Regions from separate parts of the Brevibacillus sp. 7WMA2 genome, predicted to be linked through region 2. Evidence: riboswitches for the same ligand, from Rfam matches in the RefSeq annotation. Region 2 holds a riboswitch; each other region holds the start of a gene.
The links. A riboswitch is a leader RNA that binds a small molecule or an ion and turns the genes downstream of it on or off. The one in region 2 is predicted to bind cobalamin.

Region 1: it holds a riboswitch for cobalamin, as region 2 does, so the genes downstream of both, GOP56_RS05975 (DUF4430 domain-containing protein) here and nrdI (class Ib ribonucleoside-diphosphate reductase assembly flavoprotein NrdI) in region 2, are expected to answer to the same signal.
Region 3: it holds a riboswitch for cobalamin, as region 2 does, so the genes downstream of both, GOP56_RS17325 (hypothetical protein) here and nrdI (class Ib ribonucleoside-diphosphate reductase assembly flavoprotein NrdI) in region 2, are expected to answer to the same signal.

Annotation. Positions count from the first base shown of each region.
Region 1 is NZ_CP048799.1:1,655,697-1,664,075, reverse strand. It holds gene GOP56_RS05990 (queuosine precursor transporter) at 1-663, opposite strand, end outside; gene GOP56_RS05985 (ABC transporter ATP-binding protein) at 1,290-2,057, opposite strand; gene GOP56_RS05980 (NAD(P)/FAD-dependent oxidoreductase) at 2,313-3,743, shown strand; adenosylcobalamin (AdoCbl) riboswitch at 3,840-3,992, shown strand; gene GOP56_RS05975 (DUF4430 domain-containing protein) at 4,044-4,439, shown strand; gene GOP56_RS05970 (ECF transporter S component) at 4,486-4,980, shown strand; gene GOP56_RS05965 (1-propanol dehydrogenase PduQ) at 5,248-6,387, shown strand; gene GOP56_RS05960 (BMC domain-containing protein) at 6,579-6,932, shown strand; gene GOP56_RS05955 (EutP/PduV family microcompartment system protein) at 6,935-7,372, shown strand; gene GOP56_RS05950 (ANTAR domain-containing response regulator) at 7,419-7,991, shown strand; gene GOP56_RS05945 (sensor histidine kinase) at 7,987-8,379, shown strand, end outside.
Region 2 is NZ_CP048799.1:1,309,607-1,317,985, reverse strand. It holds gene GOP56_RS23295 (hypothetical protein) at 86-229, shown strand; gene abc-f (ribosomal protection-like ABC-F family protein) at 424-2,475, shown strand; gene xerS (tyrosine recombinase XerS) at 2,645-3,766, opposite strand; cobalamin riboswitch at 4,257-4,454, shown strand; gene nrdI (class Ib ribonucleoside-diphosphate reductase assembly flavoprotein NrdI) at 4,653-5,078, shown strand; gene nrdE (class 1b ribonucleoside-diphosphate reductase subunit alpha) at 5,044-7,098, shown strand; gene nrdF (class 1b ribonucleoside-diphosphate reductase subunit beta) at 7,114-8,106, shown strand; gene GOP56_RS04965 (GntR family transcriptional regulator) at 8,318-8,379, shown strand, end outside.
Region 3 is NZ_CP048799.1:4,065,401-4,073,779, forward strand. It holds gene rpmG (50S ribosomal protein L33) at 1-59, shown strand, start outside; gene GOP56_RS17320 (serine hydrolase domain-containing protein) at 225-1,427, opposite strand; cobalamin riboswitch at 1,727-1,924, shown strand; gene GOP56_RS17325 (hypothetical protein) at 2,092-2,316, shown strand; gene mmgD (citrate synthase) at 2,313-3,425, shown strand; gene prpD (2-methylcitrate dehydratase) at 3,541-4,965, shown strand; gene prpB (methylisocitrate lyase) at 4,981-5,889, shown strand; gene GOP56_RS17345 (sigma 54-interacting transcriptional regulator) at 6,056-7,450, shown strand; gene GOP56_RS17350 (acyl-CoA dehydrogenase family protein) at 7,593-8,379, shown strand, end outside.

The DNA.
Region 1 (8,379 bases), 350 kb from region 2:
ATTACGCGCTATATATAAAATCGGTGTAGAAGCAGCCGAAACTACGAATTTAATCAGATAGGTTGTGAGTAAAATGTCAAACCAAGTATCCATAGGTAGTTCCCCTAAAAAAGCAATGGTGCAGAAGAGTACGGTATCAACTAATTGGCTAATTAAAGTGCTTCCGTTATTTCGAATCCATAATTGATTTGGTTTCGGACATATCTTCTTTAAGAAAGTATAGATACGGACATCTAAAAACTGACTAATAAAATATGACGTTAAACTAGCAATTACCAGTCTAGGCATAATGCCAAAAATCATGGCTAAGGCATCCTGCTTCGCCAGCCCATCTGGATGAGGTACAAATCTAAGGGCCATCTGCATGATAATGGTTGTGGCAATTAGCGTGAAGAAGCCAAACCAGACAGCTTTTTTCGCTTGCTCTTGCCCATATTTTTCATTGAGCAGGTCACTGCATAGATAGATAGTTGCATACATCGTATTTCCAAGCGTCATGGCAAAACCAAACAGCTCAACGATTTTCACTACTTGAATGTTGGCCAGCACGGTAGCAAATCCAATCCAAGCATATAAGCCTACTTTGCCAAAAAAACGATAGCATAATAAGAATAAGACAAAATTGACTAGCACAAAGCCAATCCCAAACCATAAATTAAACATGTATCCTCCTAGTTTTGATAACGCGGGAGATCTCGAACCGCGAAGAGTGTATGAAGTTGTTACAAGGACTCATTGTAACAAGCTTCACCCAGTGGTTCAATGCTTTTTTCCACATCAGTAGTTATTCTTTGATGGAGGAGTATCATTTAACCAGCAATCAAAAAATTTTTTAGAAAAAACAAACCAAGTAAAAAGAATTCTCTTTCTCCCAATGCAAAGAAGAGCAGCAAATAGCTGCCCTATATGGAATATGTTTAAAGAATCAGATTTAAAATCTCATCGACCCACTCCAAATTCTCAGCTTGTAACCAGATGGAGGGCTGCATATCTTCCGCTCGATACCAAGATCAATGTCAGAGTACAGATCGGTATTTTGGTTGCCAATTGACCCTCTATAAAACACGGACAAAATATTCGAATCCTTCAACAAATCCTGTTCTATTCTGTCCATAATAGTTTGCCGGTGCATGGTAAGCAGTAAGTCTCTTTGTTTATGCTTTGTTTTTAATCCCGCACATCATAAAATCAATCCTTTGTTTTTGTCCTTCTATATATAGTTCTGCTTACTTATATGGATATCTTTTTGTTTTTACCTATAAAATTTTCTTTTTGATAGATAAAGCTCATCAGGGACGCTTGCCGACAGGCTCTTTACAAAACAACCAATGCCGGCCCATAGCGTGTTCAAGCTGAATCTCGATCTCAAAGAAACGGGATAAAAGCTCTGGACCAAGCATGTCTTGTGTCTGACCAGAATCAAAAATGCTCCCATTCTTGAGTAAGAGCGTATGAGTAAAACAAGGCAAAATTTCTTCTATATGATGGGTGACGTAGATAATGGTGGGAGAATTAGGCTGTTTCGCTATTGTTTCAATGTACAGTAATAATTGTTCACGTGCTATAAAATCAAGACCCGTTGTAGGCTCATCTAAAATCAACAATCGTGGGGATGCCATTAGGGTACGGGCTAATAAAATACGCTGACGTTCGCCTTGTGACAAAACCTGATAGGGACGATGCTCTAAATGAGTACAACCAAATTGTTCTAATAGAGCTTTTGCCTGCTCTATCTCTTCTTGAAGCTTTGGCTCGTAAAGGCTTAAAGAAGCGTGTTTACCAGATAATACAATCTCTAGCGCGGTATCGCCGCCTCGAAGCTGTTGTTGCAGAGAACTACTGACAAGGCCGATTTCTTTGCGTAACTGTCGCAAGTCATAGGTACCGAACTTTTTCCCAAGAACCTCAATTTCTCCAGAAGTAGGCCATATATAGCCGTTTAGAAGCTGGAGGATGGTTGATTTACCTGATCCATTTAGACCGAGTAGACACCAATGCTCTTGAGAATGAATGTTCCAGCTTACCTTGTTTAAAGTAAGAATTGGTTCAGTATGCACGAGTAGGTTCTCTCCTTTTTCGTCTTTTTAATCATTGTACTAATTTTCTGTCTTATATATCAATCTAGAAATGAAGGGATTAAGAAGGAAATATCGTTTCATTAAACTTTTTCCCAAGAACAATTACAAATGAATAATACGAACAAAAAATAAATATTAGATAAAAATGTTCGGATTGTTTCTTGATTATTTAAAAAGGAATGTTATAATCAATAAGGCTTGTAATTTCCTAACATTTTCAAGGGGGCAACATCTATGAATTATGATGTTATCATTGTCGGAGCTGGTCCAGCAGGAATTTTTACGGCATATGAATTGATCCATAAAAAACCTGATTTACAGATCCTGTTGATTGAAAAAGGACATAATATTTACTCGCGTCGCTGTCCCATCCTTGAGAAAAAAATTAGTAAATGTCCGCCTCCAGCAGGTCGAAAGGATTTTAGTGGTTGCTTGCCAGCCTGCTCAATTACCAACGGATTTGGTGGAGCAGGAGCTTATTCAGATGGAAAATTTAACATCACGACAGAATTCGGTGGCTGGATGACCGATTATTTAGCACCTTCTGAAGTGCTTGAGCTGATTAAATATGTTGATGATATTAATTTAAAACACGGAGCAACTCCCAATATAACCGATCCAACCACGGAGGCTGTCCGTGATATAGAACGTAAGGGGCAAGCAGTTGGACTGAAACTACTGCGTGCAAATGTCCGTCATTTAGGTACGGAACAAAACTTGGAGATTTTGAAGAGTATCTGCGAAGAGCTAGAATCAAAAATTACAATGCTTTTTAAGCAGGAAGTGGAAGATATCATTGTTGAGCAAACGGAAAGTGGTAAAGAAATTCGCGGAATTACCTGTAAAAAGGGTCAGGAGTACCGAGCGAACAAAATCGTTATTGCTCCTGGCCGAGACGGCTCGCAATGGTTCGGTGAGATTTTGAAAAAACAGGGCCTACGATTAAGTAACAATCAAGTAGATGTGGGGGTTCGTGTAGAAACAACCAATGTAGTCATGGAAGAAATCAATAAGCATCTATATGAAGGGAAGTTCTTGTTCAAATCTTCTACGGATCAAATTGTACGAAGCTTTTGTTCTAACCCAAGCGGTCATGTTGTTGTAGAAAATCACAGCGGTGTGATGGCGGCTAACGGGCATGCATACAAGGATGAGAAGCTGGGGTCCCCTAACACGAACTTTGCTCTGCTTGTGTCTCATGTCTTTACAGAACCATTTGATAAGCCAAACGAATACGCGAAAGAGGTGTCAAGGCGAGCGAATGATCTTTCTAACGGCTCCGTGATTGTACAGCGCTTTGGCGATATAAAACGTGGGCGGCGTTCGACAGAAAAACGACTGAAAGAGGGATTTATTGAGCCAACGTTAAAAGAAGCCGTACCAGGTGATCTCGGCCTAGTATTACCATATAATACAATGAAAAGCTTAATTGAAATGGTAGAGGCACTCGATCATGTTACGCCGGGTATTGCAAGTGAACACACGCTGTTTTATGGAGTAGAAGCGAAATTCTATTCAGCACGTCCATATTTGAATCCGCACTTTGAAACAGAAATTAGTGGTTTATATGCAGGCGGCGATGGAGCAGGTTTAACGCGAGGACTTGCGCAAGCAGGAGCATGCGGCGTTCATATTGCTCGGGGAATTTTACGTCACCTGTCTTAAAATATGGAAGAATACAACTATATTTTGTCACAACAGCATGATTGTCAAGTCCATTTCTTGTGCTATAATATTTTCAAATGGGTCACATCTCATTCATGTAAATAATAATAGTTTTAGGTAATGGAAGTTTGGTGCAAATCCAACGCGGTCCCGCCACTGTGATAGACTGTTTTCCGGTCTTAAGTCAGGTCTTTTACCTAAAAACTACTGAAAGGCTAACCATTTCGAGGCGAAAGTGGTTAGTCCAAGTCTAGTGATGTTCCCGCCTCACTAGATTTTTTTATGGAGAAAGGAGCGGAAATGGTAAGAAGAGTTTGTCAAATCGCCTTACTTATTGCACTTGCGCTGGTAAGTGTAGTGGGTTGTTCAAATAATGAAGTAGCGCAAAACACATCAGCAGAAGAAAAGGTTGAAAACAAGATCGTTGTGGAAGTTTCAAGCGATCAGGGCAAAACCAAAATTGCTGAAAAAACAATTCAATTCAAAGGGGATCAAACCTTGTATGAGTTGATGAAAACCAATTTTAAAGTGGAAGACGATAATGGATTTATCACGTCAATTGAGGATGTGAAGCAAAATCCAGCAGAGAAAAAGTATTGGTTATACGAAGTGAACGGAGCACCAGCGGTTACAGGAGCCAAGGATCTTAAAGTCAAAGATGGCGATGTCATTAAGTGGGATTTACATGCCTCCTAACCATCAAATACACAAAGCATCCCTATCTAGTGTAAGAGGCATAACGTTGCTAGCTATCTTAGCTGCCTTGTCTGTTGCTGGTCGGATTGCACTGTCGTCCATACCTAACGTACAGCCCGTGACAACATTTGTCATTCTTATGACAATTCTGATGGGACTTCGATATGGTTTGTTGCTTGCGATAATTGTGATGATTTTGTCAAATATGGTCCTAGGGATCGGGATTTGGATTATCCCGCAGATCATTGCATACTGTATAATTGTCGTAGTAACCGGTATATTTATACGTCCTGTGTTTCCAAAGCTTTCCTTGTTCGTGATGGCCATATACGCCGGATTTACAGGAATGCTTTACGGGTTTGTTAACTCTCTTTGTCAGGTACCGCTTTATGATTCAACTTATTTTCTTGCTTATTATCTAGCAGGAGTCCCCTATGATACGATGCATGCAATTGGGAATTTCGTTTTTTATTTCGTACTCACACCTCTTTTACTTCCTTTGTTGCACAAATTGATAAATCAACATTTTGCTAAGTCTTGACAACTGAACAGGCACAATGCAGTGCTTGCCGAATCATATCAAACCTTTGATGCAAAAGGTTTTTATACACAAAGACGTGTATAGTGTTTTTAAAAATAACAATCAATACATAGTTGACTATATGGTAAATATAGTAGTACAGTATTGGTAGAAAACAGAATACAGGTTACACAAAGACGTGTTACTTATGTAGATAGCAAAGAGGCTTTTAAAGGGTATGCTCCCTTCTAAAAAGCCTCTTTTTTTATTCCAAATGGAGGTGTCAGCATGGATAAGGTTAGTTTTAAAACAGATATTTACATGGGACAAGGCGCACTACATCGCCTGCAGGATCTGAAAGAAAAACGAATTTTTATTGTCACAGACCCTTTTATGGTTCAATCGGGAATGATTCAGCATGTCATTGACCAGATTGACGCGAGTAATAAGCACTTGGTTTTTAGTGATATCGTTCCAGACCCGCCAATCGAGGTTGTTGTAAGTGGAATGAAAGCCCTTAGTGAGTTTGAAACGGATACGATTGTTGCACTAGGAGGAGGCTCAGCTATCGATGCAGCGAAAGCAATGAAATATTTTGCGAAACAAGTGTCGAATCAAAAAGACCTTCCTTTCATTGCCATTCCGACAACAAGTGGAACAGGATCAGAGGTAACCGCATTTTCTGTTATTAGTGATCAGCAAAAAAATATTAAGTACCCTCTAGTGTCGAATGATATGACGCCAGAAGAAGCTATTTTAGACCCAGAGCTAGTAAAAAGCGTCCCTGATTTTATTACAGCCGATACGGGAATGGATGTTTTGACGCATGCTATCGAGGCGTTTGTGTCTACAAAAGCAAATGATATTTCTGATGCTCTTGCGGAAAAGGCGATGAAGCTTGTCTTTGAATATTTAGTAAGAGCATACAAGGATGGTAATGATTTAGAGGCACGTGAAAAAATGCACAATGCTTCATGCCTTGCAGGAATGGCCTTTAATGTTACATCACTAGGCCTCAATCACGGAATTGCCCATGTAGCTGGAGCTAAGTTCCACATTCCTCATGGTCGCATGAATTCCTTACTGCTTCCACATGTCATCGAATTCAATGCGAATTGTGGAACAGGATATGGTCAGAGTGAAAATCAGGCGACCGCTAAGAGATACGTAGCTATTGCTAAAACCTTAGGTCTTCCAGCAAGCAATACGAGAAGTGGAGTGCGCAGCTTAATTAATGCAATCAAGCAATTGCAAAAACAATTGAAAATGCCAACGAATTTGCGGGATTGTGGCATAGAGTATAAGCAACTGGAAGAAATGAGAAATGCGATTGCAGAAGGCGCGCTTAAGGATGGATGTACAAAAACAAATCCACGTGTGCCAACGGAAGAAGATGTTATTGGAATTTTGAACAAAATGTTTCAGTAGCGAATATTTTGTCGAAATTAGTCTAATGAAGTATTGACATCGTTTACAAGTTCAAATATAGTGAAATTAACACAATGACGTGTTAAGAATTTCAGTTGAGAGCGAAGAGGCTCCTTAAAAATTGCCGAGTGTATTTTTTAAGGGGCCTTTATGTGTTTTTAATGTTTTTTCAAGCAGATGGGATGAGATTTATGAGCCAAAACAACGAGAAACAACGTGTCATTCAGGAGTATGTACCAGGTAAACAAGTCACACTAGCTCATATCATAGCTAATCCGAATGCAGATATTTATAAAAAGCTAGGATTAGGTAGCGATACGAAGGATGCAATTGGTATTTTGACCATTACCCCAAGTGAAGCTTCGATTATCGCTGCTGACATAGCAACAAAAGCTGCTGGAGTGCTAATCGGCTTTGTGGATCGTTTTAGTGGATCAGTGGTGATTACAGGTGATGTATCCTCTGTGGAATCCGCGCTAAATGAAGTATTGCTTGGCTTACAGAATATTTTAGGATTTTCAGCTACGAAGATAACGAGAACGTAGTTATGAAAAAAATTATTCTAACCGGTAATACAGGATGTGGGAAGACCACTTTATGCCAGCGACTTCACGGACATGTGATCGCCTATAAGAAAACACAAGCCATAGAAACCTTCGATCAAGCCATTGACACACCTGGGGAATGTATAGAAAATAGAGGTTTATATAGAATGTTGCTTGTAACAAGTGTCGATGCGGATGTCATAGGCCTTGTGCAAGATTGCACAAATGAAGATTGTTATTTTCCACCTTCTTTTGGTTCTGTATTTGCAAAGCCAGTTATTGGTATCATTACAAAAGTAGACATTGCCAAAAATACGGAGGATGTGAAAAAAGCCCGAGAATATTTGCTAGCGGCTGGAGCTTCAACCATTTTTGAGATTTCTTCTACTGAAAACATTGGTTTAGAAGAGCTGCAAAGCTATTTAAGTGATGATGAATAAGTTTTGGGAAGTATTTATTTTGCTTAGACAATGAGGTGTGGTACCCATGAATGGAAAAATTGTAGTAGTCGATGATGAGCCTATTACAAGAATGGATATTCGTGAGATTTTAAAAGAAGCGAACTACAATGTGGTAGGGGAAGCTTCAGACGGTTTTGAAGCCATTGAGTTATGTAAAAAGCATTTGCCTGATCTAGTGATTATGGACATTCAGATGCCTATCCTAGATGGATTAAAAGCGGGAAAAAGAATCCTTTCAGAGCAATTAGCTGGTGGCGTCGTTTTGCTGACAGCCTTTAGTGATAAAGAAAGTATCGAAAAGGCTTCCAGTATTGGTGCTTTGGGTTATCTAGTAAAACCACTTGATGAAAAGTCTTTCATTCCGATGGTGGAAGTAACCATCGCCAAGGGAAAAGAATTTCGCAAGCTAGAAAAAAACTATACAAAAGTCTCTCAAAAGCTAGAAGAACGAATTGCAATTGAGAAGGCAAAAGGTATTTTGATGAAAGAAAATGGTTTTTCTGAAGAAGAAGCATATCAGACGATTCGTAAATTGAGTATGGATAAACGATGTCCTATGATTGAAATCGCTACCACAATCGTGATTTCCTATGATTAAAGAGACAATTACACAATTGTGTAAAAAACATACTCATTTATCTGATGCTGAAATTCAGAAAATCATTGAAGTAGCTCATTCAAACGAATTATTTGATTTGCAGGAGGGAAGGGACCTTTTTATCGATGTCCTTTCAAAAGTGACGAACGAAGCGATTGTTGTCTACCACCAAACTCATGGGATTGCACAATCTCTCTATCAATGTCCAGTGGTTGGCGAGGTTGCTTTAAGAGAGAACGAGCCTGGTGTACTCCGGACGCTAGAGACTGGGGTTATGTCAGTGGGTCTTGTTGCAAAAACCCAAGAGAATCAATTGGTTCGACAGACGGTATATCCCATTCATTTAGATGGAAAAGTCATCGCTGTGCTTATCTATGAAAAAGATGTA
Region 2 (8,379 bases):
GCAGGTAAGTCATCGAAAATCAGCTTTACAAGTGATAAAACGTTCGTTATACTATGGAAAAGTTTACTAAAGGAGGTGCAGGTACATGTCAGGAGCTGTTCAAGCGTGGTTTGTGGTAGAAATGTCCAGTCAAACACATGATTTCGTTAACAACGGGAGAAGTCTGTCCATTTTTCAATCTACTAATAAAACCGAACAGTTTCCTTTAACGCGTACCATGCATACATAACCTCTCTTTCACTTTTTCATAATCCTGATTGGATTTAGTAGAAGGAAAAACGATGCTGCAGGTGGTAGGTGCCTGTGGCTTTTTGTGTTTTCAAAAAAATGTGTAGGGGCCAAATGGCATGAAATGATTCATGGGGTATGCTATCGCTTGTGTAACGCATGAGAGGGACTGATTTCCAAGGAGGAAATGAGATCATGATCGTTCTTGCTGCTAACTCTCTTTCAAAATCATTCGGAGCTACTATGGTAATAACCGAGATTACTTGCGAAGTGAACCGTATGTCAAGAATAGGGATTGTAGGCCCAAATGGTGCTGGAAAAAGCACACTTTGCAACTTATTACTAGGCTTGGATTCTCCAGATTCAGGAACTGTTTTTCGAGCGAAGGATGCTACATTTGCCTATTTACCACAACAACCTGTGTATCCGCTGGAGTGGACGGGGCGTCATGTTATTGAAAGTGCCTTTGCTAAGGTGCAGGAAATAGAAATATCTATACAAGCGTGCCAAGAGCTTATGTCGAATATCGATGAATATCAAAAATTATCAACTGAGGAACAGGAAAAGTTATTATTTCGTTATCAACAATTGCAGGATAGCTTTGAGCAATTAGACGGTTATATGGTGGAAGCGAGGATTCAAAAGGTAGTAGATGGTCTGCGATTGTCCTCGTCGCTACTTGAGACTCCTTTTTCTTTGCTTAGTGGGGGAGAAAAAACCAAGATTGGCTTGGCAAAAATGTTATGCGAAAAAAGTGATGTTCTCCTTCTAGATGAACCTACGAACCATTTGGATGTAGAATCAATGGAATGGTTAGAGCAATTCTTACGTGAATATCCTGGGACTATTTTACTCATTTCTCATGATCGTTATTTCTTGGATGCAGTGGCCAAAAGTATATGGGAAGTGGATAGTGGAGAGTTGCAAACATATCAAGGGAATTATAGTCAATATGTACAGGAAAAGGAGGAGCGTCTCCTACGGCAATTCGCGGATTATCAAGAACAGCAAAAGAAAATCAAGAAAATGAAAGAAGCAATTAAGCGGCTAAGAGAATGGGGAAACCAAGCGAATCCTCCCAATGATTCCTTTCATCGCCGAGCCAAAAGTATGGAGAAGGCTTTGGAACGTATGGAAAAAATCGAACGTCCGCGTCTTGAAGCTGACAAAATGGATTTGTTTTTTCGCAGGGCAGATAGAAGCGGTCAAGACGTAATAAGAATGAATGATGTGACGAAATCCTTTGGGAATGTGTGTCTCTTACAAGAAGCGGATTTTACTTTGCGATATGGGGAGCGGAAAGCTTTGCTTGGTTCCAATGGCAGCGGAAAATCTACGCTCCTTAAAATGATTTTAGGGGAGCTAGAACCGGATGCAGGTACGATAGCACTTGGAAGCCAAGTAAAGATCGGTTATTTATCACAACAGGCTTTAGAAGGAGATCCCAATCGGCGTGTGATTGATGCGTTTCGAGAGATCGCCATTGTAACAGAAGCACAAGCACGGCATATTCTGGCAGGTTTTTTGTTTTATGGAGAGCAAGTTTTTAAAAAAGTGGGTCAGCTCAGTGGTGGGGAGAGGATGCGACTAAGGCTGGCACAGTTAATGCATCAAGACATCAATTTATTTATACTAGATGAGCCTACAAACCATTTAGATATTGAAGCGAGAGAAACAGTAGAGGCGGCCCTGCTTCATTATCAAGGTTCACTTCTCGTCGTATCTCATGATCGGTATTTCTTGCAAAAAATGGTAGATGGCGTCTGCTGGATTGATAATCAGCGTCTAATCCATTATGAAGGAACTTATGAGGAAGCGAGAGAAAAGCGCAGAAAGCACCAATTCGTTCACAATCATACAATAGGAGTGGATAAGCAAAAAGACAGGATTGTAAAAGGGATACAAGACAAAACGCAGAGTCATACTGATCGGGAACAAAAGGGACGATGTGACCAGACTGAAACGGTAGATATGGTACTTCAAACAAATCAAACAGAGAATGAGAAGTTGGTACAATGCAATTCTCTCCCTAAAGCGAAAGTTTCTAAAGTGAATGCATATAAGCTTCAGCAATTGGAAGCAGAGATCGCTCGAAAAGAGGAGCAATGTATGGAGTGGCAGCGAGAAATGGAGCAAGCTAAGGATGACTATGTTCAGTTAGTTCACTACCAGAATCAACTAGAAGCACAAGAACAAGAGATCAAACAGCTCTATGAAACGTGGTACGCCATGCAAGGGGAAGAATAGATTGAACCCAGCATAGTACGTAAATAGGAGTAGGCAGCTATCTTTCAATGAGAAGGATGCTGCCTGTTTTTTTGTATGTCTTAGCATAACGGGAGGATCGTGTAACGAATAAGATTGGGTGTAGCTTTGATGTTGTAGGTATTTCCATGTAACGAAGAAGGGCGTTTCCTTACAATTTACTGGTTGTTCGATTGACTGCTTGACTCAACGCATCATCGAGTACATGGGCGTATTGCATCGTCGTATCTATTTTGGAATGTCCTAATTGAGCTTGAAGCTGATGAGGATCAGGGTTTAAGCGCAAAAATTGGGTAGCAAAGCTGTGACGTAATTTATGTACAGAGATGTCTGGCATTCCGAATGCACTTCCATATTTTTTTACTAATTTTTGAACGGAACGTAGATCGATGCGGTGTCCGATTGGATTCGTAGGCGATACCGTGAGAAATAAAGCGTCCTCATGAGCAGGCGGCTGATACTTTTGGCGTGTATTCAAATAACGAAGCAAATATTCCTTACCCCAATCACTGAAGAATGGAGCATCCTCTTTTTTGCCTTTTCGAATCATTAAGACCTGATTTTTTTCCAAGACCACATTTTGAAGGTTCAAATTAACAATTTCAGAGACACGGAATCCGCCAGAAAGGATTAGTGCGATAATGGCTACATCGCGATCCCGATTTCGATAGTGAAAATGTAGCTTTTTCTTGGTATCACAAAAATCTAAGTAGCCATGATATACAAAATCGACAAACTTTTGGATTTGGTCATCTATTAAAATCTTAGAGCGGATAGCGTTTGCACGAGCAAGCGGTGTAACCTCTTCTACATGTAACTCAATTTTTGCCATGACGTTTCGCTTCAAGTAAGATTCGCCGTGTTCATCCTCTGAGAGGGCAGATAAATAGTAAAACAGGGATTTTAAACTTGAAAGCTTGCGAGATATTGTCAAATCACTGTATTCCTTTTTTGCACTTTTAGTGGGTTTTGTTAATAGCAGCGAACGCTCAAATAAGTGAGAGTCCTGTAAGTAGAGAAGATAGGCTTCGACGGTTTCTTTACGTAGTCCCCCTAATTCATCGAGTGTAATTTCGCTCATTTCCTGGGCGGTGGAAAGTCCCTCTGCCATTAGCCAACGAAAAAAGAACTCAAAATCACGTAGGTAGCCGAGTAAAGTGGAGACCGAAGCGCGCTTTGATCTTTTGTGATCCACATATTTTTCAACAAACCAAGGAAAAGAAGGGATTTTCTCAAGGAGTTGCAAGGAATCCCGTTGTTTTGTAATAGACATGAGAATGACCACCATCCTTTGCTCAACTTCGTCTATTAAAATAAATACATATAAACATGTTATCAAAATGACTTTATACTGGTACAATGATATATCTGTAAGGGATGTAGATAGCTTACTTAAGTATAGAACATTCGTTCTTATGAAACAAGCTAAATATGGTTAATTGTGTTAGCCGCTACGCCTGGTTGTCGAGGTCTAGTTATGAGTTTCCCAGTAATAGTTACGTTACTAGGAATGCGGTAACAGTCTAAGCTGATGCTCTGTTATACAAGAATAGGAGTGTAATTATGAGCAGGAAAAACATATAAAAGAGGCAGTTTTGCATGAAATCTAGCTTGTTTTTCTGTCTATTTATGAGTCGAGTTGTATTTTTAACTCGTAGGCATTTTGTATCTTGCTCTTTTGATAGAAACATTGTATGCTAGGTGACAAGACTACATTTAGTGTCTCATATGAATGTTATATACTACATACTGATAAAAAGTTACTTTACCGCCGAGAATTAGGTGTCATTTTGCGACTTAATAGGGAATCTGGTGAAATTCCAGAGCTGTCCCCGCAACTGTAAGTGTGGATGAAATGAGCAAAACCACTGTATAAGCATGTCTCAGGCGACTTATATGGGAAGGGCTCAAAGTAAAGTGAAACACAAGTCAGTAGACCTGCCCATTCTCTTAGTTTCGCATCTTCGGGGAGTGGGAAGTTGAAACGGTACGGGGATTAAATAGTAGCGGCTATTTGCTTTGCTATTTTTTCTTTGTTGTGCCGTTTTAAAGCTCACCCATGAAGGGATGAGCTTTTTATGTTGGCAAAAAGCGGCATTTATCAGCAGTCAGCTTGGCTACCATCTTATGTCCTTTATACATGAAAGGGGGGTGTATCGATGCTGATCGTATATGATTCCAAAACAGGAAATGTGAAACGCTTTGTCCAAAAACTAGATTTTCGCTGTATACAAATTTCCGATGATATCGTCATAAACGAACCTTTCATTCTGATTACATATACAACGGGATTTGGACAAGTTCCTGAAACGACACGACAATTTCTAACGCAACACTCTCAATGGATGAAGGGAGTTGCAACTAGCGGGAACATGAATTGGGGGACTCGCTACGGACTTGCAGCTGACCAGATAGCCGAACAATACAATGTACCATTGGTCATGAAATTTGAATTGAGCGGTACCAAACGAGATGTAGAAACTTTTAAGCAGGAGGTATTTCACTTTGTCCACGCAACTACCACAATGGATCACGTTGAACAACGAAATTATGGTGAAGAAAGACGGGAAATTTCAGTTTCATAAAGATTTAGAGGCAGCGAAGAGCTATTTCGTTGATTTCGTAAATCAGAATACGGTCTTTTTCCATAACTTACGTGAGAAGATTAACTACTTAATTGAAAATGACTACTATGAAGCTGAAGTGTTTGAAGGCTATGAATTTGCCGATATCGAACGGGTCTATCGCTATGTATATGATAAAAAATTCCGCTTCCCATCCTTCATGAGTGCATTCAAGTTTTATAATAATTATGCGATGAAAACGAACGATGGAAGCAAATTCCTTGAACGTTACGAGGATCGAATTGCTGTAGTTTCCTTGTTCCTAGCAAAAGGGGATAGCGAAAAAGCATTGCAATATGCAGACCTGTTAATCTCACAAGAATATCAGCCTGCTACTCCTACCTTCTTGAATGCAGGTAAAAAACGTCGCGGGGAGCTAGTTAGCTGTTTCTTGCTTGAGGTAGATGATTCAATGAATTCGATTGGGTTCTCTATTAATTCCGCTTTGCAACTAAGCAAAATTGGCGGCGGTGTAAGCTTGAACCTGAGCAAAATCCGTGCCGCTGGCGAGCAAATCAAAGGACTAGATGGTAAAGCAAGTGGGGTTCTTCCTGTAATGAAGCTGTTTGAGGATGCGTTCTCATATGCAAATCAGCTTGGTCAACGCGATGGTAGTGGGGTTGTTTATCTCAATATTTTCCATGCCGACATTCAAGAATTTTTAGATACCAAAAAAATAAACAGCGATGAGAAAATCAGAATTAAAACCTTATCACTTGGCGTTGTTACACCTAATAAATTCTTTGAGCTAGTAGAAAAAGATAAAGACATGTACTTATTCTATCCTCATACTGTGTTCAAAGAGTACGGGCAGCACTTAGACGATATGGACATCACCAGCATGTACGACGAGCTGGTCAATAACCCGCGTGTACGTAAGAAAAAAATCGGCGCACGTGATCTGATCATGAAATTAGCTCAAATCCAGATGGAATCTGGTTACCCATATATTATGTATGTTGATAATGTTAATGAATATCACGCATTAAAAGAGATTGGCCGAGTTAAATTTTCTAATCTGTGCAGTGAAATCGCTCAGCTTAGTGAAGTTTCCACCATTAATGATTATGGGGTGGAGGATGTTATTAACCGCGATATCTCGTGCAACCTTGGCTCGCTTAACATTGTAAATGTAATGGCGAATAAGAGAATGCGAGACACGATTCATCTAGCAATGGATGCTCTGACAGAGGTGAGTGACCGTACAAATATTTCGATCGTTCCATCTGTGGCAAAGGCAAACCGAGAGCTTCATTCTGTTGGCTTGGGAGCTATGAATCTACACGGATACTTGGCTAAAAATAAGATTCCTTATGAGTCAAAAGAAGCGATTGACTTCTCGCGTACATTCTTTATGATCTTAAATTTTTATTCATTAGAACGTTCTATGCTAATTGCAAAAGAGCGAGGAATTACTTTCCAAGATTTCGAGCACAGTGAATATGCATCCGGTAGCTATTTCGAACGTTATCAGCAGCACGATTATTCACCAAAAACCGAAAAGGTTCAGCAATTGTTCGAAGGTCACCATATTCCTACGAAGGAAGATTGGGCTCGCTTGCAGGATGAGGTACAAACCCACGGACTTTACCATGCCTATCGTTTGGCAATTGCTCCAACGGGCTCGATCTCTTATCTACAGTCCTCTACGGCATCTATTGCACCTATTACACAGCGTATCGAGGAACGCGAATATGGTGATTCCAAAACGATTTATCCGATGCCGTTCTTAGATGATGACAATTTCTTCTACTACAAAGAAGCATATGACATGAACATGTTTAATGTGATTGATCTCGTAGCAGAAGTTCAGGTGCATATCGACCAGGCGATTTCTACTATTCTGTATGTAAAAGATGACGCAACCACACGGGATTTGGCTATGTATTATATCTATGCTCAGAAAAAGGGCTTAAAGACGCTGTATTATACCCGTACAAAGAAAAAAACCATTGAGGAATGCGTTAGTTGCAGCGTATAAGAGAGGAGCATCGCAATGTCTAAATTTGAAGCAGTCAACTGGAATGAACCGGAAACCCAGTATACCGAGATGCTATGGACGCAAAATACATCTCAGTTCTGGCTAGATACAGAGATTCCAATTTCGAAGGATTTAAAGTCATGGACGAATCTAACGGACAATGAACGGGATACGTACATGAAGGTATTAGGTGGGCTAACCTTGCTTGATACAGAACAAGGAAATGTTGGCATGCCCATGATTGCCCAGCATGTTAAAGAGAAGCAAAAGAAAGCAATTCTAATTTTCCAGGCAGCGATGGAAGAGATTCACGCGAAGAGCTACAGCACTATTTTTACAACAGTAGCAAGTTCTGAGCGGATTCATGAAATTTTCCAGTGGGTAAAAGAAGATAAACATCTGCAGTATAAAACAGAAGTTATTGATGAAATCTACAGAGGTATCAAAGATGGCGACGATATGAGCCTGTATAAAGCGATGGTAGCTTCCGTATTTTTAGAGAGCTTCCTGTTTTATTCCGGATTCTTCTATCCACTATTTTTAGCAGGTCAAGGGAAAATGGTTGCCAGCGGTGAAATTATCAAGCTAATTATCCGTGATGAAAGTGTGCATGGTGTATTTGTCGGCTTGCTAGCCCAAGAGGTTTTTGCTAGATTAACAGAGGCTGAGCAGGAGCAAGCAACAGTGTTTGTTGATGAACTTCTCCAAGCTCTATACAAAAATGAATTAGAATATACCGAGACACTCTATGATTCCATTGGGTTAACACATGAAGTGAAAAAGTATATTCGTTATAATGCAAATAAAGCTCTAATGAACCTAGGGCTCGAACCGATTTTTGATGAGGAAGAAGTTCACCCTGTTGTATTAAACGGGATTCGTACAGAAACGAGCACGCATGACTTCTTTTCCACAAAAGGAAGCGGTTATCAAAAAGGGAAAGTGGAGCCGCTCCATGATCAAGACTTTGATTTCTTGAACGAGCGCGTAAAGGATACCTCATTCTAATAAGAGATGCTAATAGCGGCCAGCGAGCCCTGCATACAAGCGACAACCAAATTATGTAGTTTGTAAAAGGAAAGCTAACGAAAAGGACCGTGGTTGGGATAAAGCCCAGCTACGGTCCTTTTGTATAATTTGGAAGTGTAAATAGATTGAAAATTCGGTTGAATGTACAAGCTGTATGCGATATATTACATATTGAATAAGGAGGGAAGACATGCCAATTCCTAGTAATTACGTAGCACCTATTCGAGTGTCAGCCAAAGACCATGCCTTCTC
Region 3 (8,379 bases), 2.6 Mb from region 2:
AGCTAAAGAAATATTCCCCTCGTCTAAAAAAATATACTCTTCATCGTGAAACGAAATAGCTGGTAGGTAAGACAAAGACACTCTTTTCGCATCTAAGAGAAAAGAGTGTCTTACTCATAGTCGGGGATCTCTGTTCAACCACATTTGCTAGTAGCTAGAGATTGGGTAGTAAAGAAATCAGCTAGCTGAGAATCGTGCCGTCAGTATGCGGAAGCAAATGAAGTTTATTTACTAAAATGATTCGCGATCGATTGAAACACAGCAAAATTTTCATCATGATAATCAGCTCTACCGTAATCAGGGTCAGCGCTGGTTTTGACGATTACTACGTTGGCCTTTGGATTAACATAGATGAATTGTCCATAGACTCCAATTGCGCTGTAGGAACCATCTGCGGGATCAGCCTCCCACCATTGGTATTGGTAGCCTAACACTCCCTTAGGGTCGTGATTAGGCTGAGGCTTTTCTATCTGTGTGGACTCTTGCACCCACTTTTTTGAAATGATTTGTTTTCCGTTCCAAACTCCTTCATGAAGATATAAGCTTCCAAACTTAGCATAATCCCTAATGGTTGCGTTTAGACCCATAAAGGATAGCTCTGTGCCAAGGCGATCGGTACTCCAGTAAGCATTAGATTCCATTCCAAGAGGCCCCCAAATTTTCTCCTGTAAATATTGGGACGGAGGATTGCCCGTAACCTTACTGATCAGCATGCCGAGAACCTGTGTATCAATGCTGATATAATGCTGAAAGGTTCCGGATGGCCGCTGAGATTGTAGCCCCAGGGCATAATCATTAATCGATTTATCGAATAGAAATGTCTTATACATCATCATGTTTATATCTGAGAAGGTGGCGTCATAGTCTTCATCAAAGCTAACTCCAGAAGCCATTCGCAGAATATCCTTAATCGGTACACCATCATAGCCGCTGCCCTTCAATTCTGGGACATAGTGGGTGATCGGATCATTTACATTTTTAATGAATCCTTCATCAAGAGCGATACCAACAAGTGCAGAGATAAATGACTTAGCCACTGACCAAGAAGTAAACCTTGTTTGTTCATTTATACCATTTTGATAGAATTCCTTCACGATCTTATCATCCTTGAGCACTAGTAATCCATTCGTCTTTGTTCGTTGCAAAAAGTCTTCAATAGCTAATGTTTGATCTTTGTATGTATAAGTTTGGGGCAACTCTTTTTGTAATGTATCAAAATGGAAAACAGGCTGCGATGCTTCTATAGCGCGACTTGGAAAAATATTGTCCATGCTCTGAAAATTATAGCTAAGCTTATCCTTATTCAGCACGTGAATAATGTTCCAATTCCGAATTACTGCCCACATGAGGAGAAGTAATATAGCAGCAACAATGATACTTATGCTATACCACCATATTTTCTTTTTCGATAGTTGTTTACTCTTCAAGAAATACCCTCCTTTATTTACCTAATTATGGTATTTCATTTGATTATAAGATAGCGGGATATTCTTGTTCAATATATTGGGTTTTTATCCTGTTTTTAGGATATGAGGACTTATGATTTTACATTCATTCGTTTATTGCTAAACAGAACATGAAGCCGCTATTGGTTATTTTTTGTTTAGAGAGCGTATATACATGTACAATAAGTTCAACATGATGATATCAAAGCAATAAAGTCACTACAGATATAAAATTAATAATTGTAATTTTTTAGACTATTTGTTATGTTTAAGCTGAAAATCAAATATGTGTAGAAACAGGTGCAGATAACCTTCGTTATTTGCTTAAAAGGGAAGTTCGGTTAGAATCCGACGCTGTCCCGCAACTGTAAATGAGAGCTATTCGAAAAAATGCCACTGTTTTCATTCAAATGAAAATGGGAAGGTTCGAATCGCGATGATCATGAGCCAGGAGACCTGCCTGTTTTAGCACACACATCAGTTCCTACGAGGATAGGAGGTGTTACGTGCGAGCGATGAAACATGTGGTATTTTAAGATTTTTACATGTTTATTTGAGTTTTTCGCTTTCGCCCATTAACAACAACTTTCTTTTAGGAAGTTGTTTTTTTGCGTGTTGCGCTGCTTTGAAGTCTAGGAGGGATTTTTTGTTTGGGACAATAGGGTACTTTAGAAATTATTTCAACACAGCAATCATGAACAATCTAAGTATAGAAAGTCCTAATTCGCTAGAAGTCATCTATGGTCTATTAGGGAATGAAATCAAGCGACAAGACGTTACAGAGGAAGTCAAAACAGATTACTATCGCAACCTTGAAAAAGCCTACAAGCTAACCAAAGAACAGTTATTTGGAATGGAGGAAGAAGAATGAACGAGCTTGAAAAATTTTCTCCTGGGCTAGACGGTGTGGTGGCTACAGAAACAAGCATTTCCTACCTTGATACCATACAAGAGGAAATCGTGATTCGGGGTTACGATCTGATTGAGCTTTCTAAATCCGTTAGCTATGTCGATATTATTCATCTTTTACTGGAGGGACGGCTTCCCGATCAGGCAGAGAAAAACTCTTTGGAAAGAAGCATGCTAGAGCGAGATGAATTGCCTAGTGCGGTGTTTGAGGTTTTAAAGCTGTTGCCTGAGCAGACACACGCTATGGATGGCCTGCGAACAGGAATTTCCGTTCTGGGAGGGTATGATCATCGAATTGACGATCGCTCCATGCTTGTTAATAAGGAGCGGGCTTATCGGTTATTAGGTCAAGTTCCTAGCATAGTGGCTAATAGTTATCGGATTCTGACCAAAACCGAGCCGATCCATCCGGACAAAAATTTACCGTATAGTGCTAACTTCTTCTATATGGTCACCGGGAGAAAGCCATCGCCGATTGAGGAAAAAATATTTGATCTGTCTCTGCTTTTGTACAGCGAGCATGAGATGCCGAATTCCACGTTTACAGCAAGGGTCATCGCTTCTACGCAATCGGATTTGTACGGAGCTTTGACGGGGGCGGTTGCTTCCTTGAAGGGTAGTCTTCATGGGGGAGCAAATGAGGCTGTTATGCACTTATTGCTAAAGGCAGGGACAATTTCCAAGTTCGAGGAGATGCTGTGTACCAAGCTGTCCAACAAAGAAAAGATAATGGGATTTGGTCACCGGGTCTATATGAAAAAAATGGACCCGAGAGCGACAATGATGAAAGGAGCCTTACAGCAGCTATGTCATATAAAAGGAGACGATCTTTTATACCACATGTGTGAAGCCGGTGAGAGGATTATGGAGAGGGAAAAGGGACTTTACCCGAATTTGGACTACTATGCAGCGCCTGTGTATTGGATGCTTGGGATTCCTATTCCATTGTATACACCTATCTTTTTCGCTGCGAGAACAGCAGGAATTTGCGCACATGTTCTTGAACAGCACGCACAAAATCGTCTATTCCGGCCACGTGTAAAATATGTAGGCGAGCGGCATGTTCTTTGAGGTAGGATTGGGAATTTTATGTGAAGCCAGCAACGCCTACATGATGTTCTGACCAACATCACGTACCATGATAAATAATTTTAAATAGAAAGGGAAGGATACTTTGTTAAAAAATATGGAGATAAACAAAACGGATGAGCTGATCGAGCAAATTACAGATTATGTTTTACATAAGAGGATTACGAGCTTGGAAGCATTTGAGACTGCTAGATATGTCCTGCTGGATACACTTGGATGTGGAATTTTGGCATTAAGCTATCCTGATTGCACGAAGCTGCTTGGACCTATTGTTCCGGGGACAGTTGTTCCCAATGGATGTAGGGTGCCAGGTACATCCTTTGTTCTTGACCCAGTGAGAGGCGCTTTTAATATTGGTTGTATCATTCGTTGGCTAGATTACAATGACACGTGGCTGGCGGCAGAATGGGGACATCCATCAGATAATCTGGGCGGAATTTTAGCTGTTGCTGATTATATAAGCCGTGTACGTATCGCGGAGGGGAAACAGCCATTAACGATGCATCAAGTGCTGGAGTCGATGATTAAAGCACATGAAATTCAGGGAGTGCTGGCATTAGAAAACAGCTTGAATCGAGTCGGGCTTGATCATGTATTGTTTGTTAAAATTGCAACAACAGCAGTGGTAGCACAGATGCTAGGAGGAACCCGGGAAGAAATAAACAACGCATTATCAAATGCTTGGCTTGATAATAGCAGTTTACGGACATATAGGCATGCTCCGAATACAGGATCACGTAAATCCTGGGCTGCTGGCGATGCAACTAGCCGAGGTGTTCAGCTAGCTATGATGGCCTTAAAGGGAGAAATGGGATATCCAACAGCTCTTACTGCACCAGGCTGGGGATTCCAGGATGTTTTGTTCAATAAACAAGAGTTAAAGCTAGCTCGACCCTTGGATGCCTATGTAATGGAGAATGTGCTGTTCAAAGTCTCCTATCCAGCCGAATTTCATGCACAAACAGCCGCGGAATGCGCAATCAAGCTTCATCCGGAGGTAATGGCTCGTTTTGATGAGATTGACAGCATTACAATCACAACGCATGAATCAGCTATTCGAATCATTGATAAGGTAGGTCCATTGAATAATCCAGCAGACCGGGATCATTGCTTGCAATATATTACGGCTATCGGCTTGCTATTTGGTGATATTAAAGCAGACCATTATGAAGACCTAGCAGCATCAGATCCAAGAATCGATATCTTACGTAATAAGATGGTGGTTGTTGAAAATAAACAGTACAGCATTGATTATTTGGAACCGAGTAAGCGCTCGATCGCAAACGCTGTTCAAGTGCATTATAAAGACGGGTCTTCTTCTGAACAAATAGAATGCGAATATCCATTAGGGCACCGCTTCCGCAGGGGAGAAGCCATCCCTAAAGTCATTGAAAAATTTGTTGAAAATATAAGTACACATTATTCACAAAAGCAGGTTCGTAAAATAAAAGAAGCTTGCATGGATTCAGAAAGGGTAAACAGCATGGCCGTTACTGAATTTATCGAATTATTTTTACTATAGAGAGGGGCAAACGAAATGGCTTGGATTGTCGATCAGCCGTCATCACAAGCTGAATTAGCAAAGAAATTCAGGGAACTGATGAATGCTCCCGATCTTTTGCAAATTCCCGGCGCACACGATGCGATGGCGGCTCTTATGGCGAGGCGGGCGGGGTTTTCAGCGCTCTATTTATCTGGTGCAGCTTACACGGCCAGTTGTGGTTTGCCAGACCTAGGAATCGTCACGTCTACTGAGATAGCTCAACGGGCAAAGGAATTGATACGCGCAACTGATTTACCAGTATTAGTAGATATAGATACAGGATTTGGCGGGATTCTTAATGTTGCCCGGACTGCTAGAGAAATGCTAGAGGCTAATGTTGCCGCGGTGCAACTAGAGGATCAGCAGCTTCCCAAAAAATGTGGACATTTAAATGGCAAGAAGCTTGTGACGACAGAAGAAATGGTCCAGAAGATTATCGCAATTAAAAAGGTAGCACCAACGTTAGTACTTGTCGCACGTACTGATGCTAGGTCAGTAGAAGGTTTGGACGCGGCGATAGAAAGGGCACGTTCTTATGTGGAGGCTGGGGCAGATGCCATATTTCCCGAAGCACTAGAATCAGCGGAGGAGTTTCGTATGTTTGCCCAGCGTATATCGGCACCTTTACTAGCAAATATGACTGAATTTGGGAAAACTCCTTATTATACAGCAGAGGAATTCGCTAAGCTGGGGTACCGCATGGTTATTTATCCAGTAACGTCGCTTAGAGTGGCGGCTAAGGCATATGAGCGTATTTTTCAAGTGATGAAAGAACAAGGTACCCAAAAAGGTGAACTAGCTAATATGCAGACTAGAAGTGAATTGTACGAAGCTATTTCATATGAAGAGTTCGAAGCGTTGGATAAGGAAATAGCGAAAACGATTTTAACCAAAGAACAATAGAACACGGGATAAAACGATAAAAAGCGATGAGGGGTTTCTTTGCGGGTCATGTACGTGCAGATACTAACCAGTCGCTTTTTTCTTCACCATGAATGAATAAGGAACGAAATACCCCTGTTCCTTCGAATTGGGCAGGATGAAATTAGGGGGAAGGAGTAAGGTAGCTATGAATAATGTGGACCGCTATTCCGTCCTGAATTGGATGAAAAAAGATAAGTGGATGGTACGTAAAGACAGCTCTATTAGAGAAGTTATGCGAGGAATGGTCCAATTAGAGAGTACGGAGCTTCCCGTTATTGAAAAGGGGAGTTTACTTGGGGTTATCAAATTGCAGGATTGTGTTCAGGGATTGGAGGAAGGAATCGGCTTAGATGGTATCATAGCCCCTTTGCTATCCAAGCGTTCTTATACGGAAACGTCTAGTTTTTCCATGCGGGATATCGAAAGGCTTCCTTTATACATCACAAATGCAAAGAATCAGAAATACGAAGGGGCAATCCGTAACAAAGAACTGCTGATGTACCAGAAGTCTTTGCATGCCATGTCGATGAGAACCAAGCCAGCTAATGGAGAGGATAAGCCCTTTGCATCGGCTGCCATGGAGGAGATACTTGGGGAAAGTCCGGCTATTATGAAGGCAAAACAAATGGCTAGGAAGGCTGCAATGTCGAGAGCTCCTGTTTTGCTGACGGGAGAGAGTGGGGTTGGAAAGGAACAGTTTGCGCGTGCCATTCACGATCTGGGAATGACCAGAGAAGGTTCCTTTATCCCTGTAAATTGTGCAGCCATTCCAGATAATCTATTAGAATCAGAACTATTTGGCTATATGGGTGGAGCGTTCACAGGGGCAAACAAGGACGGAAAGCCTGGAAAATTTGAGCTTGCCCATAGGGGTACCTTATTTTTAGATGAAATTGGTGATTTACCGCTATCTACTCAAGTGAAGATTTTAAGGGTTTTACAGGAAAAAGAGATTGAACGCATTGGCAGTGTATCTTCCGTATTTGTAGATTTTCGATTGATCACAGCGACGAATAAAAATTTAGGGGAACTGGTGAAAAGGGGTGAATTTAGAGAGGACCTCTATCATCGGCTTCACGTTATTCCTATTCATATCCCCCCTCTTAGACAAAGAAAAGCTGATATCCCGCGTATTATGGAGGAATACTCCAGCAGACTTTGTACCACGTACGGAACCACCAAAAAAACAATGGATGAAGAAGCGTTACAACTCTTTTTTAAATACGATTGGCCGGGAAATGTCCGTGAACTAATCAATGTTATGGAAAGAATGTATGTATTGATCGATCACTCTCATATAGGCACAAAAGACTTGCCAGAGGAATTTATATACCATTATCACGCTCAAACGGAGTTGAACTCGACGCTAGTTTCCTTCCAAAATCGACACAAGAGAACTATGCCGCATCAAGAAGAGGAAGAAAAAAAACGAATTGAAAATGTCCTAAAGGAGGTCAAAGGGAACAAATCAAAAGCGGCCGAGCGTTTGGGTATCTCACGAGCTACCCTATACAATAAACTAGCTAGATTTCATGTCTAATAGGAAAGTGTTTACTCTGTCAATTTGTTCAAACAAAATATACAAACTCTTCCTTGTCTCCCCCTTATATTACGGAGGCTATTCATTGGCACAGCCCTTGCAATATAGGTGAGATGTAAGAATGCCGAAGAGGAGGATAGGGATGGGGATAAGAGAAGACAACAAATGTTTGGTCGTAGGATCATGCTTGTTTGATAATCAATCTTTCTTTTCACCCGAGGATTTTGAAGCTGAGGAAGAGCTGATTGCGAAAACAACAGAGCAGTTTGTTCAGAGTGCCATTATTCCCAAATTAGAGAGAATAGAACAACATGACTACAGTGTGACGAGGAAGCTGTTTACACAGGCAGGGGAGCTTGGCCTGTTGGGAGTGGATGTTCCAGAGGCATACGGAGGAGTTTCCTTGGGGAAAAAAGTGTCGGGCTTGGTTGCAGAAAAGATGGGTTATGCTGGTTCCTTTAGCATATCCTTTAATATTCATGCAGGTGTTGGCACACTCCCATATGTATATTATGGGACCGAAGAACAAAAACAACGTATATTACCCAAGCTAGTGTCAGGGGAATGGATTGCTGGCTATGCCTTAACGGAACCTAACGCTGGTTCTGATGCTCTTCAAGCAAGAACATCTGCATATCTAAACGATGCTGGTACAGCTTGGATTCTAAATGGCGAAAAGCAGTGGATTACCAATGCAAGGCTTGCAGATGTTTTTGTGGTATTTGCAAAAACACAGCTGGGGATGACAGCATTTATTGTTGAAAAAAGCGCAAGTGGGGTTTCCTTAGGGCCTGAAGAGAAGAAAATGGGGATCAAGGGCTCTTCTACAGCCACGTTATTACTAGAAGAGGTTTCTATTCCTGTTACCAATGTTCTAGGGGAGGTGGGCAAAGGGCATCGTGTTGCATTAAATATTCTCAACTTAGCTC